3 regions of the Streptomyces sp. NPDC093064 genome follow, and region 1 is predicted to be linked to each of the others. Evidence: predicted binding sites of a transcription regulator. Region 1 holds the regulator's gene; each other region holds the start of a gene.
What was found. Region 1 encodes HspR, which represses chaperone genes until heat shock. Its sites were predicted from a motif close to TTGAGNNNNNNNNNCTCAA; they were not measured.
Positions count from the first base shown of each region.

Region 2: a site for HspR is predicted at 2,389-2,407, ahead of lon (endopeptidase La). Genes of this name have one in related genera too.
Region 3: a site for HspR is predicted at 3,206-3,224, ahead of dnaK (molecular chaperone DnaK). Genes of this name have one in related genera too.

Region 1 covers NZ_JBIVPK010000014.1:50,589-55,447, forward strand. Annotated here, with positions in the region: gene grpE (nucleotide exchange factor GrpE) at 1-505, shown strand, start outside; gene dnaJ (molecular chaperone DnaJ) at 545-1,720, shown strand; gene ACIQFZ_RS18925 (heat shock protein transcriptional repressor HspR) at 1,726-2,175, shown strand; gene ACIQFZ_RS18930 (sugar ABC transporter substrate-binding protein) at 2,768-3,877, shown strand; gene ACIQFZ_RS18935 (helix-turn-helix transcriptional regulator) at 4,075-4,859, shown strand, end outside.
Region 2 covers NZ_JBIVPK010000001.1:586,699-591,557, forward strand. Annotated here, with positions in the region: gene ACIQFZ_RS02635 (response regulator transcription factor) at 1-284, opposite strand, end outside; gene ACIQFZ_RS02640 (spermidine synthase) at 407-1,084, opposite strand; gene ACIQFZ_RS02645 (rhomboid-like protein) at 1,305-2,201, shown strand; gene lon (endopeptidase La) at 2,430-4,859, shown strand, end outside.
Region 3 covers NZ_JBIVPK010000018.1:119,248-124,106, forward strand. Annotated here, with positions in the region: gene ACIQFZ_RS22565 (helix-turn-helix transcriptional regulator) at 1-205, shown strand, start outside; gene ACIQFZ_RS22570 (helix-turn-helix transcriptional regulator) at 198-1,061, shown strand; gene dnaK (molecular chaperone DnaK) at 1,301-3,163, opposite strand; gene ACIQFZ_RS22580 (OsmC family protein) at 3,316-3,741, opposite strand; gene ACIQFZ_RS22585 (tetratricopeptide repeat protein) at 3,904-4,677, shown strand; gene ACIQFZ_RS22590 (VWA domain-containing protein) at 4,667-4,859, shown strand, end outside.

The DNA.
Region 1 (4,859 bases):
GGCGCTCGGCGAGCGCACTGCGGACCTGCAACGGCTCCAGGCCGAGTACCAGAACTACCGGCGCCGGGTCGAGCGCGACCGGATCGCGGTACGGGAGGTCGCTGTCGCGAACATCCTGTCCGAGCTCCTGCCCGTGCTCGACGACATCGGCCGCGCGCGGGACCACAGCGAACTGGTGGGCGGTTTCAAGTCCGTCGCCGAGTCGCTGGAGACCGTGGTGGCGAAGCTCGGGCTGCAGCAGTTCGGCAAGGAGGGCGAGCCCTTCGACCCGACGATCCACGAGGCCCTGATGCACTCCTACGCACCGGACGTCACCGAGACGACGTGCGTGGCGATTCTGCAGCCCGGGTATCGGATCGGCGAGCGCACCATCCGCCCCGCGCGGGTGGCGGTGGCCGAGCCCCAGCCCGGCGCGCAGACGGTCAAGTCGGCCGAGGAGTCCGGCACGGCCGAGGCCGCCGAGCAGGGCGAGGACAAGGAGAGCGGTGGCCCGGAGGAGGGCTGACGTAATAACGGACGACGCACGAGAGGAGGGACGTCGGGGATGAGCACCAAGGACTTCATCGAGAAGGACTACTACAAGGTCCTCGGCGTCCCCAAGGACGCCACCGAGGCCGAGATCAAGAAGGCGTACCGGAAGCTCGCCCGCGAGTTCCACCCGGACGCCAACAAGGGCAACGCCAAGGCCGAGGAGCGCTTCAAGGAGATCTCCGAGGCGAACGACGTGCTCGGCGACGCCAAGAAGCGCAAGGAGTACGACGAGGCCCGCACCCTGTTCGGCAACGGCGGCTTCCGCCCCGGGCCGGGCGCCGGCGGCGGCTCCTTCAACTTCGACCTGGGCGACCTCTTCGGAGGCGCCCAGGGCGGGAGCGGCAGCGGCGGCTTCGGCGGCGGAATCGGTGACGTCTTCGGGGGCCTGTTCAACCGGGGCGGCACGGGCACCACGCGCGCCCAGCCCAGGCGCGGCCAGGACATCGAGTCCGAGGTCACGCTGAGCTTCACGGAGGCCATCGAGGGCGCCACGGTGCCGCTGCGCATGTCCAGCCAGCAGCCGTGCAAGGCCTGTTCGGGCACCGGCGACAAGAACGGCACACCGCGGGTGTGCCCGACCTGCGTCGGCACCGGACAGGTGGCGCGCGGCTCGGGCGGCGGGTTCTCGCTGACGGACCCGTGCCCGGACTGCAAGGGCCGCGGACTCATAGCGGAGAACCCCTGCGAGGTCTGCATGGGCTCCGGGCGGGCCAAGTCGTCCCGGACGATGCAGGTCCGCATCCCGGCCGGGGTCAGCGACGGCCAGCGCATCCGGCTGCGTGGCAAGGGCGCCCCGGGTGAGCGCGGCGGACCCGCGGGCGACCTGTACGTGATGGTGCACGTCGGGGAGCATCCGGTCTTCGGCCGCCGGGGCGACAACCTCACCGTCACCGTGCCGGTCACGTTCGCCGAGGCGGCCCTCGGCGGCGAGGTCCGCGTGCCCACCCTGGGCGGTCCTCCGGTGACGCTGAAGCTGCCCCCGGGCACACCGAACGGGCGTACGATGCGGGCCCGCGGCAAGGGCGCGGTCCGCAAGGACGGCAGCCACGGCGACCTCCTGGTCACCGTGGAGGTGAGTGTCCCCAAGGACCTGTCGGGGAAGGCTCGTGACGCGCTTCAGGCGTATCGCGAGGCCACCGCGGGCGAGGACCCGCGGGCCGAGCTGTTCGAGGCCGCGAAGGGAGCATGAGTGTGATGGACGGCCGCCGTCGCAACCCGTACGAACTGACGGAAGACACACCGGTGTACGTCATCTCGGTGGCCGCCCAGCTGTCCGGACTGCACCCGCAGACACTCCGTCAGTACGACCGCCTGGGCCTGGTGTCCCCCGACCGCACCGCCGGCCGAGGGCGCCGCTACTCGGCCCGTGACATCGAACTGCTCCGCCAGGTGCAGCAGTTGTCGCAGGACGAGGGCATCAACCTGGCCGGCATCAAGCGCATCATCGAACTGGAGAACCAGGTCACCGCGCTCCAGTCCCGGATCGCGGAACTCCAGGCGGCGCTGGACGGCGCCGCGGCGGCGATGCGGCAGCGCGAGGCCGCCGTCCACGCCTCCTACCGCCGGGACCTGGTCCCCTACCAGGAGGTCCAGCAGACCAGCGCGCTGGTGGTGTGGCGGCCCAAGCGGCAGCAGCCGGACTGACACGCACCCAGCCGCGGGCGGCGCACGACACACTCGGGCACGAGCGACGACGAGGGGCCGGGAGGCCGTACAGCCTCCCGGCCCCTCGTCGTGCCGCCGCGGCCCGGCTCAGGTGAACGCGTGGGCGCCCACCGGCGCCGACTCGGTCCCGTCCAGCGCACGCCGAACTTGTCCTTCGGCAGGCCCTTGGCGTGTGCGCCCGTGCCCCAGTTCTCGTTGACCGCGCTGTCGCAGTCCGGGCGGTGAGCGCGACGGTCGTGGCCGTGGTACGGCCGGCTGGCTTCATTCGGTCCTCTGGTCGTGACGGGAACGCCGGAGCAAGGCTCCCGTGACCACGACTCGCGTGGCGGGGAGTTGGTTGTACGGATCTTGGCCCGGTGGCGGGCGGCCGTCGAGTGCGGGGTCCGTAAAGGGCGTTTGGAGGCGATTCCGCAAGGTTCCGCAAGGTCTTCACACGCACAGCGGAGCGTTGCGTTGTCATCTCGTTAAGTGGTTCCGCTTGACGCCGGTGGTCGCCTCCGCGTTGGCTTTTCAGTCACCTGGGTCGCAATGCTGCGCCCACGTCCGGAAGGCACCAGAAGTGAGCACCTCGATGCGTCGTATCGCCATAGCCGTGGTCGCGCCCACGCTGACCTTCTCGCTCGCCGCCTGCGGGGCGCTCGGCGGGTCGGGGAGCAGCAGCGACGCGAGCCCGACCAAGGGCAACGACCTGACGGTGGGTCTGCTGCTGCCGGAGACGGCCAACACCCGGTACGAGAAGTTCGACTACCCCATCATCAAGGAGAAGGTCGCCGCCTTGACCCGGCACCAGGGCAAGGTCGAGTACGCCAACGCGGACGCGGACGCGGGCCGGCAGGCCGGCCAGATGCAGCGGATGATCGACAACAAGGTCGACGTCATCCTGCTCGACGCCGTCGACTCGCACGCCATCGCCGACATGGTGCAGAAGGCCAAGGACGCCGCCATCCCGGTCATCGCCTACGACCGGCTCTCCGAGGGCCCGATCGACGCGTACATCTCCTTCGACAACGAACTGGTGGGTGAGGTGCAGGGCCGCTCCCTGCTCGAGGCGCTGGGTTCCGGCGTCGGCACCAACGACAAGATCGTCATGATCAACGGCTCGCCCACCGACCCGAACGCCAAGCAGTTCAAGGACGGCGCGCTCTCCCAGCTCAGACCGAAGTTCGAGATCGACAAGTCCTACGACACCAAGGACTGGAAGCCCGAGAACGCCGAGGCGAACATGGCCCAGGCCATCGCCGCGCTGGGCAAGGACAACATCGTCGCCGTCTACTCCGCCAACGACGGCATGGCGGGCGGCGTCATCAAGGCCCTCAAGGCGGCGGGCGTCACCGACCTGCCGTACATCACCGGCCAGGACGCCGAACTCGACGCCGTGCAGCGGATCGTCACCGGCGAGCAGTACATGAGCGTGTACAAGTCCTACCCGACGGAGGCCCAGACCGCCGCTCAGATGGCGGTCGCCAAGGTCCAGGGCAAGGACATCCAGTTCGACTCCCTCACCCGGGACCGGGTCAGCAGCCCCACCCACAGGAACATTCCGGCCCAGTTGGTCTCCGTGGTCGCCCTGACGAAGAACAACATCAAGGACGCGGTCATCGATGACGACTTCTACAAGGTGACCGACATCTGCACCGCGAAGTACCGGGAGGCCTGCGTGGCGATCGGTCTTCTGAAGTAACTCCCGTGCGGTCGTTACCCGTTCGGGTTCAACAGTCGGTTCCGGACACGTTGCGGTCCGTCAAGTGGAGGTTGGTGCACACCGGTCGAAACCGCTGGTTTTCGGGGGTCGCGCCGGTAGGAGCCGTGTTGCACAGCCGGTCCGCGCCGCGCATAGTTGCGCTGCGGAAGACGCGGAGACCGGGGGTGTGATGAGGCATGACCGGGCACGGGACGGCGGAGCATCCACACGGTGCCGAGCGACTGTGCGAGGCCGGCGAGCACGTGTATTCCCGGGCCGTACGACGGGGCCGGGTGCCGCGCCGGCTCGCCGAGCCAGTGCCCTGCCTGCTTGAACTCGCCCTGCTGCACCCGGACCCCGACGACATGGACTTCCTGGTGCCGACCGCGCCGCAGGAGGTCATGACCCGGCTGCTGCGCGGGATGTACGACGAGGTCAGTGAGAGCCACCGGCGGGTGGGCTCGGTGGTGGCCGCCGTCGAGCGGTACGCCGGGCTGGGCCGTCAGGTGCGCGTGTCCGCCGCGGCCGTGGAGGGCACGGCGATCCGGGTCCTGGACGGCCTGTCCCGCATCCAGGCGGCTATGGACGAGGCGACCGAGGCGTGCACCACCGAGGTGCTGACCGTCCAGCCGGGCGGCATCCGCCGCGAGCACGAGCTGTCCGAGGGGCTGCACCGGGCACTGGCGCTGCGCGGGCGCGGGGTGCGGATGCGGGACCTGTACACGCACGTGGCCCGGCACGGCCAGGGGCTGCTCAACTACCTGGAGCTGATGGGCGACGCGGTCGAGGCGCGCACGCTGGACGAGGTGATCGACCGGCTGATCCTCTTCGACCGCACGGTCGCCTTCGTGCCCGCCAACGCCGACCGCACCATGGCGCTGGAACTGCGCCATCCGGCGCTGGTGGAGTACCTGGGGACGGTCTTCGAACGGCTCTGGCGGCTGGCGATCCCGCTGACCGCGCCGCTGCCCGACACGGGCAT
Region 2 (4,859 bases), on a different contig from region 1:
AGCATCATCACCGGCACCGGGCGCTGGGCCTGCACGCGGCGGCAGACCTCCAGGCCGTCGAAGCCGGGCAGCATGATGTCGAGGATCAGCAGGTCGGGCTGCCAGGCCTCGGCGGTGTCCACGGCGGCCGGCCCGTCGCCCGCGGTCTGCACGAGGAATCCCTCGGCGCGCAGGCGGGTGGCGATGGCATCCATGATGGTCTGGTCGTCCTCGACCACCAGGACCCGGCGCTGGGCGCCCGGGGTGGCCGTCGTGCCGTTGTGCGCGGTGTGTGTCTGCTCCATCGCCCGCCCCTGAGTGTGCTTTCCGGAATCCGTGGGGTGATTCCTTGACTGCGCGTAGTTGCGATTGACGCTTGAATGATCGGCGCCAAGGGAGCAGCGTACGGGGACTCCCCACACCTTTGCTATCCAGGTAGGACCGCGAGATGCACGACGTCCGGAACGCCCCGGGCAACGGGGACCTCTTCGGTGCGCACCTGTCGGAATCCGACATTCCGCAAGGTTCCTTCAAATTCCGCAGATGGCTTCGCGGACCACACGGCGAGTACCCCGCCCGGCTTCAACGCCCTTGCGCAGCTTGTCAGTCCGGCCTGTCCGTACAGCTCCTGGTTGTCCTCGGTGACCGTCCAGTCGGGGCCGTTGTCGATGTCCAGGCACAGCGCGTCGAACGTGTCGGATGTCTCATTGACGTAGGCGATCAGATCTCCTTCGACGATCTCGGTGCGCGGGTCGGCCAGCGCGCGGGCGGTCAGCTCGGCGAGGGGGCCGCCGCGGTGCCAGTCGATGATCGCGCGTTCGCGTTCGACAACGGTGATCCGTCCCCAGTGCGGGTCCGCCGCGGCGTGCGCGAGTGAGAAGCCGACACCGAGGCCGCCGATCAGGACGCTCGGTGCCCGCCGCTCCGGCAGCGCGGTGAGCGCCGCGTCGACCAGGAGGCGCTCGGAGCGTCCGTCGGAGGTGTCCATCAGGAAGCAGCCGTTGGCGATGATCTGCAGCAGTGCCCCGTGCCGGCGCAGCACGACCTCGCCGTGGGGGCCCTCGCGGCGGTCCAGCACCTCGGGGGCGTCGTACGAGCCGGTCATGGGGTCATCCTGCCCCAACGGACCCGTACGGCCACATGAATTAAGGGTGACACCCGTGTGCGAGCGCGTCGCGGGCTTCGCCCGTCTGCGGGGTTGCCGGGCCCGCTGGGGTCGCCGGGAACCTAATAGGTTGCTGAGAATTGTTGCGTGGGTGGCGTCGGTCATGGACAGGGGCGCCCGGCACACGAAGTGTGGAGCGCGACGGAAGGAGTGCCGCACCGTGGAACGGACCGCGACGGCCGGCCCCTCGGGCCCGCCGGCACCTTCGGGTCGCCCCCTGCCTCCGGACGCCGTCATGGACGAGGGCGCGGACGGAGGCGCGGACACGGCCGTGGCCGACGTTCCGGTACAGGTGTCGCAGGCGCTGTACGGGATGCCGCAGCAGCGGGCGCACGGCGCCGTCCTGGGAGGCGGGCGCGCGGAACCGGCCCGCTCGGCGCGGCCCGCCGTGGGATTCAGAGGGCTGCGCGGTCTGCGTCCCTGGCGGCTGCTGCCCAGCCCCACCGGCACCCCCTTCACCTTCGGGTACGCGGCGCTGCTGGTCGTCACCTCGCTCGTCGCCCGGTACGCCGATCCCGCGGTGGTGGACGCCCTGCAGCAGAGCTCCAGCACGGATGTCGCCCACCTCGTGCGGGCGCCCCTGCTGGTGCTGCCGGCCAGCGCGCTGTGGATCGCGGGCGGCGTCGTGTCGGCGTACTCCCTGTGCTTCCTGCTGGTCCTCACCGCGCTGGAACGCCGGATAGGCGGTCTGCGCACCGTCGGCGTGTTCCTGTTCGGGCACGTCCTGGCCACCCTCGCCACCGAGGTCCCCGTCGGGCTCGCGGTGCTCACGGGCCGCCTGCCGGGCAGTTCGGCGCACCGCCTCGACTACGGCATCAGCTTCGGCGTCGCGGCCAGTCTCGGCGCCCTGGCCGGCCTGCTCACGCCCTGGCTCCGCTGGCCCCTGCTCACCCTGTTCGTGGGCATGCTGGTTCAGGACCTGGCCGCGTTCGACGATCCGATGACGAGCTGCGGCCATCTGATCGCGGTGGGGCTCGGCGTGGCGACGTGGCCGGTGATACGGCGCTGGCGGCGGACGCGTCTCGCGGAGGCGGGTGCCGCGCCCGGGACGGCCTGAGCCTCTTCCGGCTCCCTGTCCTGTCTGCCCTCTCTTCCTCTCTCCTTGCTCTCCCTTCTCTCCTCTGTCTCCCTTCTCTCCTCTGTCTCCTTTCTTTCTCCCTCCTTTCTGCCTGTGTGTGCTGTTTGTGGATGCCCGATCGCTCAGAGCGAACAGATGCCGGGGAACAATCGACCGGCGTCGTGCATTGAGTCGGCATAGCTCAACTTGACTGCCGAAGGGAAGATCATGGCTGCTGAGTCCACTGCCTTCACACCGCTCACCCTGCCCGTGCTGCCGCTCGACGACGAGGTCGTACTGCCCGGGATGGTGGTTCCGCTCGACCTGAGCCACGCCGAGGTACGGGCCGCGGTGGAGGCCGCGCAGGCCGCCGCGCGGGACGAGCCAGGCAAGCCCAGGGTGCTGCTGGTGCCGCGGATCGAGGGGACATACGCCAAGACCGGTGTGCTGGGCACGGTCGAGCAGGTGGGCCGGCTGGCCGACGGTGACCCGGGCGCGCTCATCCGCGGCCGCGGACGTGTGCGGATCGGCGCCGGGACCACCGGTCCTGGCGCGGCGCTGTGGGTCGAGGGGACCCGGATCGAGGAGAACCTGCCCGAGCCGCTGCCCGGCCAGGTCGCCGAACTGGTGAAGGAGTACAAGGCGCTCGCCACCGCCTGGCTGCGCAAGCGCGGCGCCTGGCAGGTGGTCGACCGCGTGCAGGCAATCGACGACGTCTCCGCGCTCGCCGACAACTCCGGCTACTCGCCCTTCCTGACCACCGAGCAGAAGGTCGAGCTGCTGGAGACGGCCGACCCGGTGGCCCGTCTCAAGCTCGCCACCCAGCAACTGCGCGACCACCTCGCCGAGCAGGACGTGGCCGAGTCCATCGCCAAGGACGTCCAGGAGGGCGTCGACAAGCAGCAGCGCGAGTTCCTGCTGCGGCGCCAGCTGGAGGCCGTCCGCAAGGAGCTGCGCGAGCTGAACGGGGAGAGCGACGGCGAGGAGTCCGACGACTACCGCGCCCGCGTCGAGGCCGCCGACCTGCCCGAGAAGGTCCGGGAGGCCGCGCTCAAGGAGGTCGACAAGCTGGAGCGCGCCTCCGACGCGTCCCCCGAGGGCTCCTGGATCCGCACCTGGCTCGACACGATCCTCGACATGCCGTGGAACGAGCGAACCGATGACAGTGCTTCCGCTTACGACATCCAGGGCGCCAAGGCGGTCCTGGACGCCGAGCACGCGGGTCTGGAGGACGTGAAGGAGCGGATCACCGAGTACCTGGCGGTGCGCAAGCGGCGCGGCGACCGGGGCCTGGGCGTGATCGGCGGGCGGCGCGGCGGTGCCGTGCTCGCGCTCGTCGGGCCGCCCGGTGTGGGAAAGACCAGCCTCGGCGAGTCCGTCGCCCACGCGATGGGACGGAAGTTCGTGCGCGTCGCCCTGGGCGGCGTCCGCGACGAGGCCGAGATCCGCGGTCACCGGCGTACGTACGTCGGCGCGCTGCCCGGGCGGATCGTGCGCGCCGTCAAGGAGGCCGGGTCGATGAACCCGGTGGTCCTGCTGGACGAGATCGACAAGGTGGGTTCCGACTTCCGCGGGGACCCGGCCGCGGCCCTGCTCGAAGTCCTGGACCCGGCGCAGAACCACACCTTCCGGGACCACTACCTGGAGGTGGAGCTGGACCTGTCCGACGTCGTCTTCCTGGCCACGGCCAACGTCCTGGAGGCGATCCCGGAGGCGCTGGCCGACCGGATGGAGATCGTGCGCCTGGACGGCTACACCGAGGACGAGAAGGTCGTCATCGCGCGCGACCACCTGCTTCCGCGCCAGCTGGAGCGGACGGGCCTGCACCGGGACGAGGTGACGATCGAGGAGGGCGCGCTGCGCAGGCTCGCCGGCGAGTACACGCGCGAGGCGGGTGTGCGCACCCTGGAGCGGTCCATCGCACGGCTGCTGCGCAAGATCGCGGCGCAGCACGAACTGGGTGAGCGGGAGCTGCCGTTCACCGTCACGGACGGTGAACTGCGGGGGCTGATCGGCCGTCCGCACCACGTACCGGAGTCCGCCCAGGACCCGGCCGAGCGGCGGACGTCCGTCCCGGGCGTGGCGACGGGCCTCGCGGTCACCGGGGCCGGCGGCGACGTCCTCTTCGTCGAGGCGTCCCTGGCGGACCCGGAGACGGGCGCGGCCGGGCTGACCCTGACCGGTCAGCTGGGCGACGTGATGAAGGAGTCCGCGCAGATCGCGCTGAGCTTCCTGCGCAGCCACGGCGCGGAACTGGAGCTGCCCGTGGGCGATCTGAAGGACCGGGGTGTGCACATCCACTTCCCGGCGGGCGCGGTGCCGAAGGACGGTCCGAGCGCGGGCATCACGATGACGACCGCGCTCGCCTCGCTCCTGTCCGGCCGCCTGGTCCGCACGGACGTGGCGATGACCGGCGAGGTCTCGCTGACCGGGCGTGTCCTGCCCATCGGCGGCGTCAAGCAGAAGCTGCTCGCCGCCCATCGCGCGGGTGTGACGACGGTGGTCATCCCCAAGCGGAACGAGCCCGACCTGGACGACGTACCGGCGGAGGTGCTGGACAAGCTCGACGTCCACACCGTCACCGACGTCCGCCAGGTCCTGGAACTGGCCCTGACCCCCGCGACGAACGGCGCGTCACCGGAGATCCCGGCCGCCGCG
Region 3 (4,859 bases), on a different contig from region 1:
GGTGCCGTACTTCGCGCTGCCGATGCGGATCGAGCACGACGGGCGGGTGCTGTCGTTCGTCTCCTCCATCTCCACCTTCAACACGCCCATGGACGTGACGGTGGCGGAACTGGCGATCGAGACGTTCCTGCCCGCCGATCCGGCCACCGTCGAGTACCTTCACTCGTCGTGGGCGGGAGAGAGCCGGGGAGCATGGCGTGAGTGAGCGGCGGGCGGCGCCCACCGTGGGCCAGGTGGTGCTCGGCAAACGGCTTCAGGAACTGCGGGAGAAGGCCGGACTGGGACGCGAGGCGGCCGCGCGCGTCCTGCGGGTGGCCCCCGCGACGGTACGGCGGATGGAGACGGCCGAGGTCGCGCTGAAGATCCCGTACGTGCAGATGCTGCTGAGCGCCTACGGGGTGGGCGACGAGGCGGCCGCCGCGTTCGTCGCGCTGGCCGAGGAGGCCAACGCGCCGGGCTGGTGGCAGCGGTTCCACGACGTGCTGCCGGAGTGGTTCAGCCTGTACGTGAGCCTGGAGGGCGCCGCCCGGCTGATCCGCTCCTACGAGCCGCACTTCGTGCCGGGGCTGCTCCAGACGGAGGGCTATGCGCGGGCGGTGCTGGAGGCGGGGACGGTCGGGCAGCGCAGGCCGGACGCGGTCGAGCGGCACGTGTCGCTGCGGATGGCCCGGCAGCGCCTGCTGGAGCGGGCCGATCCGCCGCACCTGTGGGTGATCATCGACGAGACCGTGCTGCGGCGGCCGGTCAGCGACCGCCCCGAGGTGATGCGCGAGCAGCTCGACAAGCTGCTCCACTACACCGAGCGGGACCGGGTGACGCTGCAGGTCGCCGAGTTCGCGCGGGGGCCGCACGCGGGGACGTACGCGCCGTTCTCGCTGTTCCGCTTCGCCGAGCCGGAGCTGCCCGACCTGGTCTACACCGAGTACCTGACCGGCGCCCTGTACCTGGACTCCCGCACGGAGATCTCCGCGCACCTCGAGGTCCTGGACCGCATGACGGCCGCCGCCGCCACCGCCGAGCAGACCCGCGAGCTGCTGCGGAAGTACCGCGAGAACCTGTGAGCCGCACCCGGCGGGCGAGCGACCTGTACCCCTAGGCACTGTCGTCAAATTCCCGCCTGCCCCGCGACGCCTGGCACGCACTCTCGCCACACCGGGCGAAAGCCCAAGTACGTCCAGTACGAGGACTTCCGCCCGGCACGCCGAGAGCACACACCAGACGCCGCGGAGCCGCCCTTCGGGCGACGACGGGAATGTGACGACAGGACCTAGGGCCTCTCGTTTGGATCAGGCAAAAGACCCTAGGCGGCTCCGCCCCTGGTGTCGCGTTCGTCGTCGACGATCTCCGCGTCCACCACCGTGTCCTCGTCGGGCGGTGCCGTCTGCGGTCCGGAGCTCTCCGTGCCGCTCTGCTGTGCCTGGGCGTACATCGCCTGGCCCATCCGCTGGCTGACGGAGGCCAGTTTGTCGATGGCCGTGCGCAGCGCGGGGGTCTCCGCCTGCTGCTCCAGGAGGGCCTTCACCTCGGCGGCGGCGGCCTCGACCTCCGACTTGGTGTCCGCGGGCACGCGGTCTCCGTTGTCGCGGAGGAAGTTCTCCGTCTGGTAGACGAGCTGCTCGGCCTGGTTGCGGGTCTCGGCGGTCTCCCGGCGCTTGCGGTCGTCCTCGGCGTACTCCTCGGCCTCCCGCATCATGCGGTCGATGTCGTCCTTGGGCAGCGCCGAGCCGCCGGTCACGGTCATCTTCTGCTCGCGGCCGGTGGCGAGGTCCTTGGCCGAGACGTGCATGATCCCGTTGGCGTCGATGTCGAAGGCGACCTCGATCTGCGGCACCCCGCGCGGGGCGGGCGGCAGGCCGGTGAGGTCGAAGACGCCGAGCTTCTTGTTGTACGCGGCGATCTCACGTTCACCCTGGTAGACCTGGATGCCGACCGAGGGCTGGTTGTCGGTGGCGGTGGTGAAGATCTCCGAACGCCGGGTCGGGATCGTGGTGTTGCGCTCGATGAGCTTGGTCATGATGCCGCCCTTGGTCTCGATGCCGAGGGACAGCGGGGTGACGTCGAGGAGGAGGACGTCCTTGACGTCGCCGCGGATCACGCCCGCCTGGAGGGCGGCGCCCACGGCCACCACCTCGTCGGGGTTGACGCCCTTGTGCGGGTCCTTGCCGGTCAGCTCCCGCACCAGGTCGGTCACGGCCGGCATCCGGGTGGAGCCGCCGACGAGGATCACGTGGTCGACGGCCGAGAGCTTGATGCCCGCGTCCTTGACGGCCTGGTGGAAGGGCTTGCGGCAGCGGTCCAGCAGATCGGCGGTGAGCTCCTGGAACTGGGCCCGGGTCAGCTTCTCGTCCAGGTGCAGCGGGCCCTCGGCGGAGGCCGTGATGTAGGGCAGGTTGATCGTCGTCTCGGAGGACGACGACAGCTCGATCTTGGCCTTCTCGGCGGCCTCGCGCAGCCGCTGCACCGCCATCTTGTCGTTGCCGAGGTCGATGCCGTACTGGCCCTTGAACCGCTTGACCAGGTGCTCGACGATCCGCTGGTCCCAGTCGTCGCCGCCGAGATGGGTGTCGCCGTTGGTGGCCTTGACCTCGATGACGCCGTCGCCGATCTCCAGCAGGGAGACGTCGAAGGTGCCGCCGCCGAGGTCGAAGACGAGCACGGTCTGCTCCTCGCCCCGGTCCAGGCCGTAGGCGAGCGCGGCGGCCGTCGGCTCGTTGATGATCCTCAGGACCTTCAGGCCGGCGATCTCCCCGGCCTCCTTCGTCGCCTGCCGCTGGGCGTCGTCGAAGTACGCCGGTACGGTGATCACCGCGTCCGTGACGTCCTCGCCGAGGTACGCCTCCGCGTCCCGCTTCAGCTTCTGCAGGACGCGCGCGGACAGCTCCTGCGCCCGGTAGCGGGTGCCGTCGACGGAGCCCTGGTCCGGGAAGCGCCAGTTCGCGTCCCCCATGTGGCGCTTGACCGAGCGTGCGGTGCGCTCCACGTTCGTCACCGCCTGCCGCTTGGCCACCTCGCCGACGAGCACCTCGCCGTTCTTGGCGAACGCCACGACCGACGGCGTGGTGCGCGCGCCCTCGGCGTTGGCGACGACGGTGGGGTCGCCGCCTTCCAGCAGGGCCACCACCGAGTTCGTCGTCCCTAGATCGATCCCGACCGCACGTGCCATCTTCGTCCCCTTCCGGGCGCCTCCTGCTCTCCAGCACAAAACTTGAGTGCGCTGTTGTCAATGCCGCGTACCCGCCGACTACCGCTCTACCCGGGAACACCGATGCCGCGCCCGGGACGAGGGGCGCGGCATCGTCGGACGTGGGCCTCGGCTCAGGCGAGCTTCGCGTCCAGGGTGATCGTCGTACCGGCCAGGGCCTGGCTGACCGGGCAGTTCTTCTTGGCTTCCTCGGCCGCGGCGACGAACGCGTCGTTGTCGATGCCGGGGACCGTGCCCTCGACGCTGAGGTGGATGCCCGTGATGCCCTCGCCCGGCTGGAAGGTGACGTCCGCCTTCGTCCGCAGGGTGGTGGGCGGGGTGCCGGCGCCGGCGAGGCCGTGCGACAGCGCCATGGAGAAGCAGCTGGAGTGGGCGGCTGCGATCAGCTCCTCGGGGCTGGTCTTCCCGTTCGCCTGCTCGGCGCGCGACGGCCACGACACCGGCTGCTGGCCGATGCCGGAGGAGTCGAAGGTGACGACGCCGTTGCCCTCGAGCAGGTTGCCTTCCCAGACGGTGTGAGCGGTGCGCGTGGTTGCCACGGTTGGTTCCATACCTTTCGCCAAGGTTCCCGTTGCCGGGGTTCCGTAACCGCCATCCGATCACATCCGCGCCATGCGCAACCACCGAACAGGCCGCGACCTGCCGTGGAAGGTGTGTGAATCGCCTGCCGGACGGCAGGGGGAGGCCCTACAGTCCGTTCCATGGTCGAACTCTTCCAAGTCCTCGGGGGAATCGCGGGATTTGGTGGGGTCGCTCTCGGTGTCCTGTACCTGCTCTACCGGGACCTCGTGCGCGACATCATCCGCAGGCGGATGTTCCGGACGCTCACGTCGGCGCAGGCGACCGCCCTCTTCGGGGCCGTGGTCGTGCTCGCCTTCGCCGTGGCGATCCTCGGGATCTTCGCCACCCTCGCCGAAAGCACGGGTGTCCGGCAGTTCCTGGTCCTCGTGGGCATGCTGCTGCTGTTCCTGCTGGCGGTGCTGTTCCTCGCGGTGCGCGCGGTCACCGGCCCGGCGGCTCGCGCGAAGGCCGGCGGCGGTGCGGAGCGCAGGCTCACCACCGTGCGCCGGCACGTCGAGAGCGGGGAGGCCGACCAGGCGGAGCGCGCCCTGGAGGCGTCCCGGCTGGACCGCGAGTCGTCCGTGTTCTGGTACTGGAAGGCCAGGATCGCGCTGGTCCGGTCCAACCTCGACGTGGCGTACGGCTATGTCGAGGAGGCGCTGAAGCTGGACGGCCGGGACCCGTACGGCATCGCGCTGAAGATAGAGCTGCTTCTGCTGGCGGGCGACCCCGACCGGCGTGACCGGGCCGCGCGGCTGTCGGTGGAGAGTACCGGCTTGAGCGGTGAACTCGACGCGTGGCTGCGCCAGTTGCGGGCCGAGGGAATGTTCGACGGTGGGGTACGCACCCGCACGGAGTTCGAGACGCGGTGCCCGCTTCCCACCCGCACCACGGAGGATGTCCATGCGGAGTGAGCGGAGCAGGCACAGGGAGCAGCGGAAGGCGGTCCTCTTCCTCCCGTCGGCCACCGTCGCGGGCGCAGGCGCGAGCGGTGAGTCGTACCACGAGCCGGAGGAGGCGCTGCGGGAGGCACTGACCGCCGCGGCCACGGCGGACCTGTTCCCGCTCTCTCCGCCGGCCCGTACGGCGGAGGAGG